DNA from 3 places in the Streptococcus sp. HMSC061E03 genome. Region 2 is predicted to be linked to each of the others. Evidence: predicted binding sites of a transcription regulator. Region 2 holds the regulator's gene; each other region holds the start of a gene.
What was found. The regulator Rex, encoded in region 2, represses fermentation and respiration genes when NADH is low (regulators of the CRP and FNR family bind a similar motif). The targets are predictions, from matches to a motif close to TTGTGAANTANTTCACAA.
Positions count from the first base shown of each region.

Region 1: a site for Rex is predicted at 2,006-2,023, ahead of adhE (bifunctional acetaldehyde-CoA/alcohol dehydrogenase). Genes of this name have one in related genera too.
Region 3: a site for Rex is predicted at 3,368-3,385, ahead of adhP (alcohol dehydrogenase AdhP). Genes of this name have one in related genera too.

Region 1 is NZ_KV812802.1:39,063-44,884, reverse strand. It holds gene adhE (bifunctional acetaldehyde-CoA/alcohol dehydrogenase) at 1-1,911, opposite strand, end outside; gene HMPREF2917_RS10220 (acyltransferase family protein) at 2,314-4,116, opposite strand; gene HMPREF2917_RS10215 (MORN repeat-containing protein) at 4,106-4,510, opposite strand; gene HMPREF2917_RS10210 (low molecular weight protein-tyrosine-phosphatase) at 4,539-4,964, opposite strand; gene HMPREF2917_RS10205 (nucleotidyltransferase family protein) at 5,138-5,704, opposite strand; gene ruvB (Holliday junction branch migration DNA helicase RuvB) at 5,711-5,822, opposite strand, start outside.
Region 2 is NZ_KV812784.1:800,440-806,261, reverse strand. It holds gene HMPREF2917_RS04040 (class A sortase) at 1-292, shown strand, start outside; gene HMPREF2917_RS04035 (porphobilinogen deaminase) at 462-740, shown strand; gene radC (RadC family protein) at 795-1,478, shown strand; gene HMPREF2917_RS04025 (redox-sensing transcriptional repressor Rex) at 1,681-2,328, opposite strand; gene HMPREF2917_RS04020 (DUF4649 family protein) at 2,458-2,673, opposite strand; gene HMPREF2917_RS04015 (DUF1831 domain-containing protein) at 2,675-3,022, opposite strand; gene HMPREF2917_RS04010 (cysteine desulfurase family protein) at 3,032-4,144, opposite strand; gene HMPREF2917_RS04005 (ribose-phosphate diphosphokinase) at 4,154-5,110, opposite strand; gene HMPREF2917_RS04000 (CYTH domain-containing protein) at 5,183-5,740, opposite strand.
Region 3 is NZ_KV812792.1:70,801-76,622, reverse strand. It holds gene HMPREF2917_RS07660 (PTS system mannose/fructose/sorbose family transporter subunit IID) at 1-70, opposite strand, end outside; gene HMPREF2917_RS07655 (PTS mannose/fructose/sorbose transporter subunit IIC) at 89-892, opposite strand; gene HMPREF2917_RS07650 (PTS sugar transporter subunit IIB) at 920-1,909, opposite strand; gene adhP (alcohol dehydrogenase AdhP) at 2,283-3,305, opposite strand; gene HMPREF2917_RS07640 (Cof-type HAD-IIB family hydrolase) at 3,495-4,307, opposite strand; gene HMPREF2917_RS07635 (NCS2 family permease) at 4,483-5,822, shown strand, end outside.

The sequences.
Region 1 (5,822 bases), on a different contig from region 2:
GATTGGGTATTTACGGTTGTTTGCTTTATCAGAGATAACGGCAAATGGAGTTACTTCAGATCCTGTACCAGATGTTGTTGGGATCGCAATAAATTTAGTCTTCTTACCAAGCAATGGGAACTTGAAGGCACGTTTACGGATATCCATGAATTTTTGTACCAAGTCACGGAAGTCCACTTCTGGTTGTTCGTAGAAGAGCCACATAACTTTGGCCGCATCCATTGGTGATCCACCACCGAGAGCAATGATCGTATCTGGTTTGAAGGCACGCATGATCTCTGTACCACGTTCAACAGTTGTGATATCTGGATCTGGTTCTACGTCTGCAAAGATTTGGTAAACCACCTTGTTGCGACGAAGGTCAAGCTGTTCGATGATACGATCAAGGAAACCAAGCTCTACCATAGCGTGGTCTGTAACGATCATGACACGTTCAACGTCACGACATTTTTGTAGGTATTCAATTGAATCACGTTCAAAGTATGTTTTTGAAGGAAGTTTCATCCATTGCATGTTATTTCTCCGGCGTCCGACTTTTTTGATATTCAAGAGGTTGATGGCACTAACGTTGTCCCCAACAGAGTTGCGTCCGTAAGAACCACATCCAAGTGTTAATGATGGCAAGAAGGCATTGTAAACATCCCCGATACCACCGAAAGTCGAAGGAGAGTTGCAGATCACACGAATAGCTTTAACTGCTTTACCAAATTCTTTGGTCAATTCTTCATCAGCAGTATGGATGGCTGCTGAGTGACCAAGACCGTTGAATTCAACCATTTGGCGAGCTTTGTTAATTCCGTCTTCACGGCTTTCAGATTTCAAAACAGCGATGACTGGTGACAATTTTTCACGAGTCAACGGTTCTTTTTCACCAACTTCTTTACATTCTGCCGCAAGGATATTGGTTCCTTCTGGTACAGTGAAGCCAGCTTGTTCAGCGATCCATGCTGCTGGTTTCCCAACGATGTCCGCATTCAATTTCGCACCCGCGCAGTTCTTGCTGTTGGCTTTTACGCCGAAGCAGAACTCTTCAAGAAGGGCTTTTTCTTTTTTGTTAACAAAGTAAGTGTGGTAAGATTTGAATTCTTCAACAAACTCATCGTAGATTTCTTTATCGATGATGACCGCTTGTTCAGACGCACAGACCATACCGTTGTCAAATGATTTAGACATGACGATATCGTGTGCTGCTTGGCGGATGTTGGCTGATTTTTCAACGTAAGCAGGCACGTTTCCGGCACCAACCCCAAGAGCTGGCTTCCCACATGAGTATGCTGCTTTAACCATGGCGTTACCACCGGTCGCAAGGATAGTCGCAACTCCTTCGTGTTTCATAAGGGCACTGGTTGCTTCCATAGAAGGTTGGGTAATCCATTGCACACAGTTCTCAGGTGCTCCAGCTGCAATTGCTGCATCGCGGACGATTTGTGCCGCATGAGCAGATGATTCTTGAGCAGATGGGTGGAAGGCAAAGACAATAGGGTTCCGTGTCTTCAAGGAAATCAATGCTTTAAAGATTGCTGTTGAAGTTGGGTTGGTTGTAGGTGTGATTCCGCAGACAACTCCGACTGGCTCAGCAATCAGGGTCAAACCAGTGACGTCATCTTCTGAAATGACACCAACTGTTTTCGTGTGACGCATGTTATTTACTACGTGTTCACAAGCGAACAAGTTCTTCGTCGCCTTGTCTTCAAAGACTCCACGACCAGTTTCTTCATAGGCATGAAGAGCGAGCTCACCGTGAGCGTCAAGAGCCGCCACAGATGCTTTCGCCACAATGTAGTCTACTTGCTCCTGATCCAATTTGCGCATTTCTTCAAGCGCCACCAGCGCTTTTTGCACCAACTCGTCTACGTGTTTTTCAGCAGCGAGTTTCTTTTCTTCAGGTGAGAGAGTTTTTTTATCAGCCATTTGATGCTTTCCTCCAATGTTTGAAACCCTTATCCTTTTCTAGAACTTTTTCATGTTTTCTGAAATTTTCAAGAATAGTGTAAGAAATTTCGATTTGTTAATTATTTCACAATATAATTGTACTCTATTTTGAGATTTTTGTAAACACTTCCAAGCAACTTTCACAAAGATTTTTTTGAAGTTTGTGAAATTTTTATCAATCTTATTGATGTGAAAGCAATTGTCTAGCAAAATTGTGAAAAAATAATTAAAAAAATTTTTTCTTCACAAAGAGATGTTTTCAATTGATTTTTGTAAGCGTTTTCTTAATCTTACTAAAATAAGCAGCTTTTTACAAGTAAAAAGTTGCTTTTTGTTTTATTTTGTTAGGATTTGTTTTGTTTCAGTTTCAGAGAAGCATTGTTACTTCTTGACCGGACCTTTTTCGGCCTTATCAAGGGCTTCTTTGACTGTTTGAGCATAGAGTTCCCCACCATTGGTTTCCATATTGAAGTGAACAGAGTCTGTTCCCACCCAAATGTTTGGATTTTCAATTGCTACTTGGTACCAGTCCGCAATCGTGATAAAGTCGTATTTCTTAGCTAGTTCCAACTCATAAAGACGCGTTTGAACCGATTCACTGGACTGATCGTTGGCATAGCGCCCATCATATGGTGTCACAAGGATCAAGCGACGGCCTTTTGGAAGTTTCTCAACATACTGATCCAGCAATTCTTTGTAGTTGCTTACAGTATTGGTTCCTAGGGCAATGACCACATTTTTTAGGAGAACTTTATTGGAGATATCGGTCTCAAAGACCTTCATTCCATTTTCCAACTGACGGCTCACCACTGCATCGATCTGGATGCCAGGGATGGCTTTAGTCAGGTAGTCCTGTGCTCGCAAGTTAACCGAATCACCGATCATGGTCACACCATTTGAGACGTTATAGTCTGTTGCAGTCGCATTGTCCACCTGCGTCCGTGTGACCTGCATTTTGCTGTCTGCTTGATTGAGCCCACTCACTACCAAACTCTCATCAAAAGCTCCAACGGTAGGTGCAAAGGCGGAGATTCCAACCATCAAGAGAGCCAGAGGAATCATGAGGTAAAAGATCGGTTTGGTCAAAAAGCTGAGATCCATCTTCATACCAAAGACACGAGGCTCCTTGCCTGCAATGGTTGGCTCCAAAATATAGAAGGACAGAGCCGTTAGAATCAAGGAAACGATCGTCGTCACAAGGGCTGCCATCATATTTCCCAAATGTTGAGAGAAGATGATAAAGAAAGGCCAGTGGAAAAGGTAGACACCATAACTGGTATCTGCCAAGAAATTGAGGATGGCTGGTTCCTTTTTATCCGGCGTCTTCTCATGGAGAATGCGGGCCGACAGAATCATGGCACAAGCTGCGATTGTCGCTGCTAAAAAGCCAAACAGATAGGTCCACAAGCTATCAAATGGCAAGAAAAGACTGAGCACAAACAAGAAGGCAAAGCTTCCACCCAAGACCGATAAGGTCTTTTTCATGCTCCAAGACTGCACCAGCTTTGTAAAGTTCGGGCTGACATTGGCAATCCCTGTCACCGTTGCTAGGCATGATCCCGCAAAGAAGGGGAAGATGTGAGTGAAGCTAGAAAAATAGATGGTGGAGAAATTAGCTGTCAGAAAGGCGCGGATGAACATGGACAAGAAGGTGAAGAGAAAGAGCCCACTGGATGCCAGGAAGAGCATGCCTCGGTACTTTCCAACCGTCTTAGCCCGCTTAGCCAAGAACCATGCCAAAAGTGCCCATAGCACATAGTAATGCACTTCTAGAGCCAAACTCCAGGTATGAAGGAAGAGATGTGGAATGAAGTTACTTTCGTAACTACCACCCGTTGCCATCTCAAAGAAATTGGTCACAAAACCGAAGACCGCCGCAATCTGAGTCCCAATACCAGCCACGTAGTCCCGTTGGACCATAAAGGTAAAGGGCATCACGACCAAGACCATAAAGACAAGGGGTGGTACGATCCGGTAAAAGCGCCGTTTCAAGAATGCCAGGTAGTCGATTCCTTGCTTGCGCGCAAATTCATCGATCAAGAGCGCTGTAATCAAAAATCCTGAGAAGGTGAAGAAAATATCTACCCCAATGAAGCCTCCAGGAAAGGCTTTTTGGAAGAAATGGTAAAGCAATACCAATAAGAGTCCTGTAACACGGACTAGTGAAAACCATTTAATGCGCATTTTGATAAATCCCCTGCTTGAATGTTCCTTTGTATACGACGTTGGCTTCTGTGGTTAAGGTGCCTTTGCCCTCCGGTTGGCCGTTAACAAACTGCCCTTCATAGGTCCAACCATCCTTGGACTTAAACTTACCATAGCCGCTAAAAGAGCCGTTGACGAGGTTACCTGTATAGGTATCCCCATTTTTAAAGGTGACGGTTCCCTTGCCATTCATCTTGCCACGGACCAAACTTCCGTCGTAACGGATCGCCCCCTTATCCAAGGTCAAGACGCCCTGACCTGGAATGGCTGAAAGGAAAACCAGCAAAGCAGATAGAATAATCACGACTAATGCTGCTATTTCTAAATTTTTTCGCGTCAGATAGACCTTATAGGTCTCATAAAATTCTTTCATATTCTGTATTCTCTCACATATCAAACTCTTAAGAAGTTGCTAACTGATCTAACCAAGCCTTACAGCCGCTCAGGACTCTGGAATAGGTCTCCTCAAAATCACCGGTATACCACGGATCTGGCACACTTTCAGCAGCAAAAAGATGAATCTTGTGTTCTGTTCCTGCAGGAGCCATTCGCTTCAGATCTGCTACATTGTTTTCGTCCATCCCTAGGATCAAATCAAAGTTGTAAAAATCCTCTTCCTTGATCTGTAAGGACGTCTTAGCTGGATCATACGGGACCTGGTGTTGTTGAAAGATTTTCTGGGTTCCCCGATGGATAGGATTTCCATGTTCCCAGCTAGAAGTAGCCCGACTTTCAATCTCATACTGATCGGTCAAATCCTTCATGACAAACTCCGCCATGGGGCTCCGACAAATATTTCCTAAGCAGACAAAGACAATTTTTTTCATGATTCCACCTAACTCCTTGTTCGGACTGCCCAACCTAGCTGAGCTCTTGGCTTTCCACTATGGAAAACCAGCATACTATTACTATTATAACAAAAATGTGACAGAAAGATGACAAAGGGGCTCCATCATTTTAAAGAAAAATCAGATTCCTTATTCAAATCTGATCTGTTTCTCTATTTTGGAAAACGAACCTCTAATAGAGGCCATTTACTCTGCCAATTTTTCTTTTTCATCCGCTCTGTATAAACCGCTAAACGCTCGGGCCTGGCTAAAAAATGCGGAGTCGGCTGAACGATGAAGTCTTCGATATCCCTTGTCCCATAAGGGAGAAAGAGCTCTAGCTGACCATCTTTTCTTAAGCGAACTGCAAGTGCCGTACACTGCTCGGGGTATTTGGAAACCGCGTCACAAGCACTGCGATAAGGAGCCGTCCCTGGACTATGCTGGTGCATATAGACTTGATTTTTCACTTCCCAAGCGTACTGGGGATAGGTCTTCTTTAACTCCTGCTCGATCTGCTGAGTCCCCTCATAGCTAATCGTAGGATCATAAAAGACCAGATCCATATCGGTTGTCGCATCAAACCCTGGTTTTCCAGAAAGCTGGTTCCAGATGAAATTGCGCACCGCACCCGCCGCTAACCAAGAATCTACCAAATCTAGATCTCGAATGATAGCCAAGACAGTCATCATCTCCGGATCCGCTTGAATTTGTTCTACTATTGCTTCTTCCGTCAGCATCTTCTTCTAGTCTCCATTGTAGGGATAATCCAGGTGTTCGTAAGCCTTGCGAGTCGCCACGCGCCCTGTCCGGGTCCGCATGATAAAGCCTTTTTGAATCAAGTAAGGCTCATACATA
Region 2 (5,822 bases):
GTTATTCTCACCATTAGAGAAAGCCAAGGCGGGTATGAAGATCTACATCACGGACAAAGAAAAAATCTATACTTATGTCATCTCGTCTGTTGAGACAGTGACTCCAGACCGTGTAGATGTCATTCAAGATCGTGAAGGCGTTAATGAGATCACCTTGGTGACCTGTGAGGATGCTGCAGCGACTTACCGTACGATTGTAAAAGGAAATTTGGAAACCTCTGTTGACTATGACAAGGCTCCAAAAGACATCCTGGATTCATTCAGCAAGTCTTATAATCAAATGCAACTATAAGAAAATAAAGCCCGAGACAGAAATGTCTGGGCTTTTTCTATGTAGGAAGCTAGGAGAAATTCTTGTAAAATTGTAAGAGATTGGTAATATAATGTAAGGAACTTGTCATAATATTAAGGGAAAATCAGTATATAATAGAGGAGAAAGAGTATGATAAGGAGGTAGAATAGTGACAAAAGAGCGAATTTATCATCTCTTACATCATTTCTACAATCTCTTAGTAAATGATTTTCCACGAAATGGTTTAATTACGAAAGGAATCTACGAAGTAGAGCAGGTCTACCAAGCTTTAGAGGCCATTCCTCAGAGCCAGGAGTACTTGATTCGCTGTGAAATTCAACAGTTTTTAAAAGAGCTTGAACAAGTTCAAACAGGTTACCAGATCCGCTTTAATAAAGATGAAGTCTTAGTTTTAGATGATTTGAAGGAAGAAATCACCTGTAAATAATGCAAGGTCGTCGTTTTCTCTATTTATTACGAATTAATAAGTGAGGAGGAAATTATGTACGACATATCATTTATTGAACCATCTTTGCTTCCTAGAGAACGTTTGGTTTCTGAAGGGGTAGATAAGCTGAGTCATCAAGAATTGCTATCCATTCTCTTACGGACAGGCAATAAGAAAAAAAGCGTTTATGAGATTGCACAAGTTCTTTTGAGTTCGGTTAATAGTTTAAAGGAGTTAAGTCAATTAACCCTAGAGGAGCTACAGGAAATCTCAGGTATTGGCCGGGTGAAGGCCATCGAACTTCAGGCTGTGATTGAGTTTGGACGAAGGATTCATAAAGATGAATTGATGAGTTCTGAACAGATCATGAGCAGTCAGAAATTGGCCCATAAAATTCAACAGGAAATCGGCCATAAGAAACAGGAGCACCTGGTTGCCCTCTATTTAAATACGCAGAATGAAATTATTCATCAGCAGACCATTTTTATTGGAACCGTGAATCGAAGTATTGCGGAGCCACGTGAAATCCTGCATTATGCACTAAAGCACATGGCAACCTCTATCATCTTGGCGCACAATCATCCATCTGGTGCCGTATTTCCCAGTAAAAACGATGATGAAGTAACGCATCGAGTTTTAGAGGCCTGTGAAGTGATGGGCTTAACCCTATTGGATCACTTGATTGTATCTGAAGAAAACTATTATAGTTACCGTGAAGAAACCGATTATTTGGCATAAAAAAGAGAGTGGGACAGAAATCGGTCATTCGTTAGAATTCGATTTCGTCGTTCCACCTCCGCACAGTTGAGTAGGCCTGTATAAGCTGATGAAATCAGCGTATTAGAGCCCACTCAACAACTGCGTCTTGCTCGACAATCCAAAAACAATAGAGAGGCTAGGACTTTTGTCCCAGCCTCTTTTCTTGTTAATGTATAAGTCTTTATTCTTCGTTTTTTCGCATGAAATAAAGGAGTGTTTGCAATTCACTGGTGAGATCGACATATTGGACGACGACATCTTTAGGGACTGTCAGATGCACTGGTGAGAAACTGAGAATTCCCTTGACACCAGCGTCTACCAAAAGGCTAGCCACTTCTTGAGCTTTGACGCTTGGAACAGTTAGGATGGCTGTTTGAATGCCTTCTTGTTTGAGCTTTTCTTTGATGGTGGAAATACCGTAAATGGGAATTCCGTCCTTACTTTTGGTATTGATCAGCTCATGATCGTCTAGATCAAACGCCATGACAATTTTCATCTTATTGCGTTCATGGAAGCGATAGTTGAGAAGCGCACTTCCCATATTTCCGATCCCCACAATAGCGACATTGGTAATAGCATTGTCATTTAACAGATCGGCAAAGAAGTTCATCAGTTTATTTACGTCATAACCAAATCCCCGTCTTCCTAATTCACCAAAATAAGAAAAATCTCGGCGAACAGTAGCAGAGTCAATCCCAATTGCATCAGCAATTTGCTTGGAATTTGCGCGCTCTATTTTTTCAGAGTTAAAGCGTTTAAAAATTCGGTAGTAGAGCGATAAGCGTTTTGCTGTTGCGCGTGGAATTGGAGTATTTTTATCATGTTTCACAATATCACAACCTTTCCCTCTTATTGTATAGGAAGATTGTGAAAAAATCAACTATCTAGAGCGGTTTTTAAAAAATATTTTTGTCTAAAGAAAAAGCTGATGGCGATGGAGAGTTCCATCAGCATCAGCTTAGTTTTCAGCTTGTTCTACCTTTTTCAAAAAAGCATAAAGTCCATCGACTCGCCCTGTATAGGGGAGCTTTTCCCCCTTGTATTCAATGGATACGATTGAGTAAGAGTCAGGCAAGGTTACACAGCCTGAAAAAGCTAGGATGCAGGCTGCAAGGTCGGGATAAGTAGTCGTTCGTTCTACTTGGTAAGCGTCGATATAAGTTAAGGTTACCATATTAGACCTCTGTTTTGTTGAAAATTTCTCTTTCGACAAGACTATCCATTAGGAAATAGAATTTTTGTTGGATGATATCATTCTCTGGATTTTTAAAGATATTAACCAGGCGAAGTCCAGACTTGTCAGTAATATTGATCTTAAAACCTGTCAAATCTTTATTGAAAATGATTTTAAGTAAGAAGCCTTCGCCGCTATTTGGAACGGCTTCGAGCAAACGATTTAACTCGTAATTTCCAACTTTTGTAACAGCAAATGTATTATCACGTAAGGTATATTTTTTTACATTTGGGTGTAGACTATAGGTATATTTGCAGTCTTTCAATGAAACACTTGTTTCAAAAGCCATATTGTTCTCCTATGATAAAATTTCTTTAAGTTTTGAGAGGAAGTCTTGAACCTCCTCTACGGTATTGAGTTCTGAAAAACTAATTCGAAGGGATTCTTTTAGACGTGAGCTATCTTTTCCATAGAGCGCCTCAAGGACATGGCTGGGTTGAACTGTACCAGCGGTACAAGCAGAACCTGTAGAGACAGAAATTCCAGCAAGATCGAGTCGCATCAGTAAAACGTCATTTTGGACACCCGGAAAGCCAAGGTTCCAAACAAATGGAAGATGATCCTCATTCGCATTTACGTAGTAGTCGTAGGCTGCTAAACCATTGACTAGCTCTTGGCCGAGTTTTTGAACCTGGTGGAAATTTTCTTCTTGATGAAGTGTAGCTTGCTGAAGCGCGGTTGCCATCCCGACAATAGAAATAAGATTTTCCGTGCTGGCTCTCATCTTATTTTCCTGATCCCCACCATGTAAGAGATTATCAAAATCTGGGGTGGCCGCATAAAGGAAGCCGACGCCCTTTGGTCCGTGGAATTTGTGGGCAGAAGCACTGAGAAAATCAATTCCCAACTCTTCGGGATAGACAGGGACCTTTCCAATTGCTTGTACAGCATCAACATGAAAGGCAGCTGGATGATCTTTTAAGAGTTCTCCGATTTCTTTAATCGGTAGAAGATCGCCTGTCTCGTTATTGGCAAACATGGTAGAGACAAGAATGGTATCCGGTCTAAGTGCCGCCTTGATATCACGAGCCTGAATGCGTCCATCTCTTGGTTGGACGATCGTCACTTCAAATCCGAAACGTTCTACAAGATATTCGATGGGTTCTAGAACCGCATGGTGTTCCAAAGCGGTCGTAATGATGTGTTTGCCATCTGCTTGATGTTTCAAGCAGTAGCCTTTTATAACGGTATTATTACTTTCTGATCCACCTGAAGTGAAGAAAATACGATTTGGAAGAGTATGGAGAGACTGAGCAATCTGCTCGCGAGATTCTCGGAGGAGTTTACTAGCCATCCGTCCATGAGCATGAAGGCTCGATGGATTTCCAAAAGTGGTCTTCATAGTTGCAGACATTTTATCAATGACTTCAGGTAGAAGGGGAGTTGTTGCGGCATTATCAAAATATATCACATTAAGACCTTATTTCTTGTGGTAGGCAAATAGAGGACTAACAGGTTTTCTTTCTTGAATGCGAACAATAGCTTCAGCGATCAGTTCGCTAGCTGTCAGATAGTTAATATTTTTTGGTGTTGGTCCATTTGGAGCAACAGAATCGGTTACCAAGATTTCTTTGATCGGAGCTTGGTCTAATAATTCAACAGCGCCTTTTACAAATAAACCATGGCTTGAAACAGCATAAATTTCAGTAGCACCTTCGCGTTCGACGATTTTCGCAGCTTCTGAGAATGTCTTACCGGTATTGAGGATATCGTCAATCAAGATTGCTTTCTTATCTTTGACATCCCCGATAATATAGCCATAATCACGGTTTGCATCATCTTGTTCGTAATCAATGATGGCAATCGGTGCATCAAGATATTCCGCTAAACTACGAGCCCGTTTGACACCTGAGTTTTTAGGACTGACGACTACAACATCAGGACCAGTTAGACCTTTATTAATGTAGTGTTCTGCAAAGAGTGGAATGGTAAAGAGGTTATCCACGGCAATATCGAAGAAACCTTGGACCTGAACAGCGTGGAGATCCAGTGTGACGACGCGATCCACCCCAGCTTTGACCAACATGTTTGCGACAAGCTTAGCAGTAATTGGTTCGCGAGGAGCAGCAGTCCGGTCTTGGCGAGCATAACCGAAGTAAGGCATGACCACATTGACAGTATTTGCGCTGGCCCGTTGGCAAGCATCCACCATAATTAAGAGTTCCATCAAGTGATTGTTGACAGGGAAACTGGTTGATTGAATGATATAAATATCATATCCACGAACACTTTCCTCAATATTGACTTGGATTTCACCATCTGAGAATTGACGGGATGAAATTTTCCCAAGTGGAACCCCAGCATGATCCGCGATTTTTTGCGCAATCTCTGGATTTGAATTGAGAGAGAAGAGCTTCATATTTTTTTTATCTGACATGTGATTCCAACCTCATTTAGATTTTTGATCTTAGCACTATTTTAGCAAAAATTTGCGATAATTTCAGCTATTTTACAATCTTTCAGCCAATCTGGCGATTTTATTTTTTGCTGCTTTGTAGACGATTCCATGCTCTTTGATGAACTGATGGAAATTTTCTTCCTGCTCAGCGGTTTCGACCTCGATTTCTAATTCATAATCTTCAGTGTCTAGATAGAGACTGTGGTCTAGTGCCACCAATCCTGCAGCTGTTTCTTTTTCGAATCGTTCTGTTGTAAGGCTTCCCCAGACAGCGAGTTGCTCAACAGAGATTTCTTTAGAGATTAAGAGGTTTTTGATTTCTCCGTCAGGAAACTGTTGGTGTTGAAGGATCGCCTCGGTTTCTTCTGGGCTGAGGTTTTGATTGTACTCAAAATGGCCAACTGCTTCAGGGACTTTGAGAGTCAACTCAGCTTGATCTGTGAAAGTACGCACCCGCAAGGCCATTTTTTCCTTACGGATGAGCTGGTCGGGGGTATCGATATAGTGATTGGTTTGGACAACCAATTCTGTATCAGCAAAAAGTGGAAGGAGGGATTGGTATTCCTCCTTGTCTAGCAAGGTTTTGTATTCAATTTCTAAATGGTTCATTTTGTAGTCCTTTGCTTTTTTTCGAAAGCGATTCATGATATAATAAGAGATGTGTTTATTGTATACAAAAATGGTTCAGATT
Region 3 (5,822 bases), on a different contig from region 2:
CTTGCAAGAAGGTTGAACGCCACCAAACTTTTTGACGATCTGATTTAGATAATTGTAATTTTTCAGTCATGATAGTGTCACACCTTTCTTAATAGTCTTCGAGAATGTCGCCGATTGGATCGTTAGAAGTAGCGGCTCCGCCACCTCCATTGCCACCTTTCTTAGAAAGAGTAAGGTAGATCAAGGCAAGGGCAACACCAATTGCTCCAAGAGCGATCAAAGTTAATTGGCTAACGGCTGCAAGAGCAAAACCAATGGCAAAGAATGGCCAAACTTCACGGCTTGCCATCATGTTGATAACCATGGCATAACCAACGGCTACAACCATACCACCACCGATTTGCATTCCATCAGAGAGCCATTTTGGCATTTGTTCAAGAGCAGTTTTAACAGTTTCAGCAGGAATCATCAACAAGAGGGCTGCAGGAATGGCGATACGAAGACCTTGAAGAAGAAGGGCCACAAAGTGAGCGCGTTCTACACCTTTGATATCCCCTTTTCTAGCAGCAGCGTCGGCAGTGTGAACCAAACCAACGGAAAGGGTACGGACGATCATGGTCAAGAAAAGACCAGCAACTGCAAGTGGAATAGCGACACCTTGAGCAACAGCGATTCCTTTTGTACTGAAGTCTCCCCCAAGTACCATGATGATGGCAGCAGCGACAGATGCAAGGGCAGCATCGGGTGCAACTGCGGCACCAATGTTTGCCCAGCCAAGTGCAATAAATTGAAGTGAACCACCAAGCATAATGCCAGCAGTCAAGTTACCTGTTACCAAACCGATTAAGGTACAAGCAACAAGGGGTTGGTGGAATTGGAATTGGTCAAGGATACCTTCAAGACCTGCTAAGAAGGCAACAACGACCACTAATACCATAGAAATAATAGACATGTTTAAAATCCTTTCGTAAGTAATCGATTATTGAACGTTAGCTTTGTTAATTAAGTCAAACAAATCTTTCTTAGAGTCATTTGGCACTTTACGGACGTCAAATTCAACTCCAAGATCACGCATTTTTTCAAATGTAGCCACATCATCTTTATCCATTGATAACACATTGTTCACCATGGTTTTACCAGTTGAGTGGGCCATTGAACCAACGTTCAAGGTTTTAATCGGAACACCACCTTCGATGGCGCGAAGAGCATCTTGAGGTGTTTCAAATAAGATCAAAGCATGGGTATTTCCAAAACGTGGATCTTTTGCAACGTCGATCAATTTTTGAATTGGGACAACGTTTGCTTTCACACCATTTGGTGCCGCTTGTTTGATCAATTCCTTACGGAGTTCATCTTTGGCAACAGAATCTGAAGCAACAATGATCCGATCGGCTTTTGAATCAGGTGTCCAAGCAGTTGCGACTTGTCCATGAAGAAGACGTGTATCTAAGCGGGCAAGGTTAATCTTGAGTTTTCCATCTCCGATAACCGTTCCTTCTGGAATAGCAGCTTGGGCTACAGGAGCAGCAGCGGCTGTACTAGCTTCTTCAACAGGATTCAATTCTTCTGGAAGGGCTTTGACACCGTCTTTTGCTTCCTTGATGATGTTTGCAGCGACTTGATCAACGCCGGCATTTGCATCCATCAAACGTTCTGTATAAGCTTGAATCAACATCGGAAGGTTCAATCCTGTGATGATCGCAAATTTACGATCTGGATTTTCTCCCATGACGCGACTTGCTTGGTTAAATGGAGAACCACTCCAAAGGTCAGCCAAAACCAAGACTTCATCTTCTGCATCAAATGCGGCAACAGCTGCATTGAATTTAGCATAGAGATCATCCGGGCCTTCACTTGGCATGAACGTAACCACTTGAACTTTCTCTTGATCCCCAAAGATCATCGAGCCGGATTGGTGGATTCCAGCTGCAAATTCACCGTGGCTAGCAATAATGATACCAATACTCATTATTGACATTCCTCCTTATAAAATTTGTTTGACTTTCAGTTTAAGAAAACTTTAAGCTACTTTATTATAAATCGTTTCCACACTTAAGTCAATTTTTCTATCAAAATCTCGATGTAAAAACATTAATTTATTATATTAAATTATCGTTAGATAGAAAAAGAATGCTCTTGAATGCATTTTGTTTATTACTTGTTGATGCTTAAAAAAACAATAATAGACATGTTTTATAGGATTTTGTTCTTAATGAAAAGATTCCGACAATCAAACGATATTCTCGAAAATAAAAATAAATATATAATAAATTGTAAAATAGAGTGATTGAGAGCACTCAAAAAGACTAGCCCAGTTGGGCTAGTCCTGTAGGTTCAGTTGTTTAGTTTGTAAAGTCAAGTACCATACGTCCTTGAATGGTTCCGGCTTCCATTTCGTCAAAGACTTTGACAGCATCTTCCACTGGACGTTTTTGAACGACAGGGACTACCAAGCCTTCTGCCCCAAATTGGAAAGCTTCTTCCAAGTCTTTACGAGTTCCTACAAGAGAACCAATGACTTGGATACCATCTAATACCGTTTTCACAATGCTGAGGTCCATCATTTCAGAAGGAAGACCAACTGCGATCACGCGGCCACCTGCACGAACAGAATCTACTGCTTGGTTGAAAGCTACTTTAGAAACAGCTGTTACGACAGCAGAGTGAGCTCCACCATTTGTTTTTTCTTTGATTAATCCTGGGACATCTTCAACTTCGCGACCGTTGATGACAAAGTCTGCACCAACTTCTTTTGCCAATTCTAGTTTATCATTGTTGATATCGACAGCGATGACATGTGCGTTGAAGACTTTCTTAGCATATTGAACAGCCAAGTTTCCTAGTCCACCAGCTCCATAGATAACGATCCATTGTCCTGGTTCAGCTTTGGCTTCTTTGATGGCTTTGTAAGTGGTAACACCTGCACACGTAATAGAAGAAGCTTGGGCTGGATCTAATCCTTCCGGTACTTTCACTGCGTAATCTGCAGTAACGATACATTGTTCAGCCATTCCTCCATCAACAGAGTAGCCAGCATTTTTTACAGTACGGCAAAGGGTTTCACGACCAGTTGTACAGTATTCGCAAGTTCCACATCCTTCGAAGAACCATGCAACACTGACACGATCCCCAACTTTTAGGCTCTTAACATCTGGAGCAACTTCTTTAACAATACCGATTCCTTCGTGTCCAAGAACACGGCCTGGAACTTTACCGAAGTCTCCGTGAGCAACGTGCAAGTCAGTGTGGCAGACACCACAGTATTCGATTTGAACAAGAGCTTCCCCTGTTTCAAGTGGACGTACGTCTTTGTTTGCAACGATTTCAACACCAGTACCTTCTGGATTTACAACAACAGCTTTCATTTTGTTCCTCCTTAAGTGAACGAGAAGCGATTTAGTTTTTTGAAAGCGCTTCTTTAATAACTATGTTAATAATATCACAAACCAGATGGCAAGGCAATGAAAAAAATGTAAAAATAGGAAGGTATTGATTAACCGATTAAGGATTTGGCGCAGAAAAAGACATGAGGGGATAACTCATGTCTGTTAGTTTTATAAGAATAATTGAATGAGTTGACGCGCGACACCATCTTCGTTATTCGTGAAATCTGTGACGGAGTCTGCATAAGGGAGAAGGACGGAGCTGGCATTTTTCATGGCGTATCCATGACCAGCGAGAGCTAGCATGTCGGTATCGTTGTGCTCGTCTCCAAAGGCAATCAAATCCTTCTGATCCATATTGAGTTTATCTAGAAGGTAGGTAAGAGCAGATGCTTTGGTCACATTTTTGGGATTGCATTCCAGAATATTTAAGGGACCACCCCAAGTATTGATAGACAGATTGTAGTCATAATGACGATTCATTTCATCTGCCAGAGCATATTTGTCTTCCGCTTTCGTTTGAAAGAGGATACAGTTTGGGTCGCTCGTTACCCGCTCGGGATTGAATTGATTTTCTGGTTGGAAAGATTCAATACCGAATAATTTAGGGTCTGCAACGTGCTCATTTGGATCGGTAATAAAGAATTTATTGCGGTATTCGCCTGCTATAAAGTCCGCTTGGATAGTGTCTCGGTTAGCGACCATATCTAGCAGGTATTTTTTATCTAAAGTCAAGCATTGTTCATCCGACCATTTTTTCTCAGGTAGATGCGTAAGGGAGCCGTTAAAATTGATCATCGGAGTATCTAGCTCTAGTTGTTTGTAATAGGTATGTGCCATACGGTAGGGGCGGCCTGTTGTAATAATGACTTTATGACCAAGAGCACTAATTTTTTTAATGGTCTCAATGGTAAAGTCGCTCAATTTGCTTTCGGAATTTAAGAGGGTACCGTCTAGATCTAGAGCGATCATCTTTTTATGCATATTTCAGTTCCTTTCGAGAAGAATGAGACCATTATATCAGAAAAATCGGAAAAGCGCTCAAAAATCGAGAAGAGAAGTAGGATTTCTTGAAAGGCGAAAGATCTTTTGGTAAAATAGAAATAACGTTCGCAAATTGATTGGGAGCGAGAATGATGAAAAAGGAGTTTATTCTGAAATGGATAAGTTTTTTAAACTTTCAGAACATGGAACCACTGTTCGAACAGAGGTTCTTGCTGGTTTGACAACCTTTTTTGCGATGAGTTATATCCTCTTCGTAAACCCTCAAATGTTGTCACAAACAGGTATGCCAGCTCAAGGAGTCTTCCTTGCAACGATTATTGGATCCGTTGTCGGGACCTTGATGATGGCTTTTTATGCCAATTTACCTTATGCACAAGCACCTGGGATGGGCTTGAATGCCTTCTTTACCTTTACCGTTGTATTTGGTATGGGCTACTCATGGCAGGAAGCTTTGGGGATGGTCTTCATTTGTGGAGTGATTTCATTGATTATCACATTGACAAATGTTCGGAAGATGATCATCGAATCGATTCCGACAGCTCTTCGCTCTGCTATTTCAGCGGGGATCGGGATTTTCTTGGCCTATGTTGGAATTAAGAATGCAGGATTTTTGAAATTCACGATTGACCCTCATACCTATACAGTGGTCGGAGAAGGAGCAGATAAGGCGAATGCAACGATCTCAGCCAATGCATCTGCTGTTCCTGGATTGGTTGATTTTAACAATCCAGCTGTCCTCTTGGCTCTTGTTGGTCTTGCGATTACTATTTTCTTTGTTGTCAAAGGGATTAAAGGTGGGATTATCCTTTCCATCTTAGCAACGACTGTTCTTGGAATTCTCATCCATGTTGTTGATATCACTAAAATTGACTTTGCAAGTAACCATCTAGGAGCTGCCTTTAATGATTTAGGCACGATCTTTGGTCAAGCTTTAGGATCGAAAGGATTGGGTTCTTTGATTTCCAATACGTCTCGTTTGCCTGAGACCTTAATGGCCATCTTAGCCTTCTCCTTGACGGATATTTTTGATACAATTGGAACTCTAATCGGTACGGGTGAAAAAGTTGGGATTGTTGCGACAAATGGGGAAAACCATCAATCAGCGAAATTAGATAAGGCCCTCTATTCAGACCTTGTAGCGACTTCAGTCGGAGCTATTGCAGGAACTTCAAACGTAACGACGTATGTTGAATCTGCAGCTGGTATTGGAGCTGGTGGACGCACTGGTTTGACAGCCTTGGTTGTAGCGATCTGTTTTGCTATTTCAAGTCTCTTTAGTCCGTTGTTGGCGATTGTACCGACCGCTGCCACAGCCCCAATTTTGATTGTTGTTGGGATCATGATGTTGAGTGGCTTGAAAAATATCCATTGGGAAGATATGTCAGAAGCAGTTCCTGCTTTCTTTACCTCTATCTTTATGGGCTTCAGCTACTCGATTACACAAGGGATCGCTGCTGGATTTATCACCTATAGCTTAGTGAAAGTGGTTAAAGG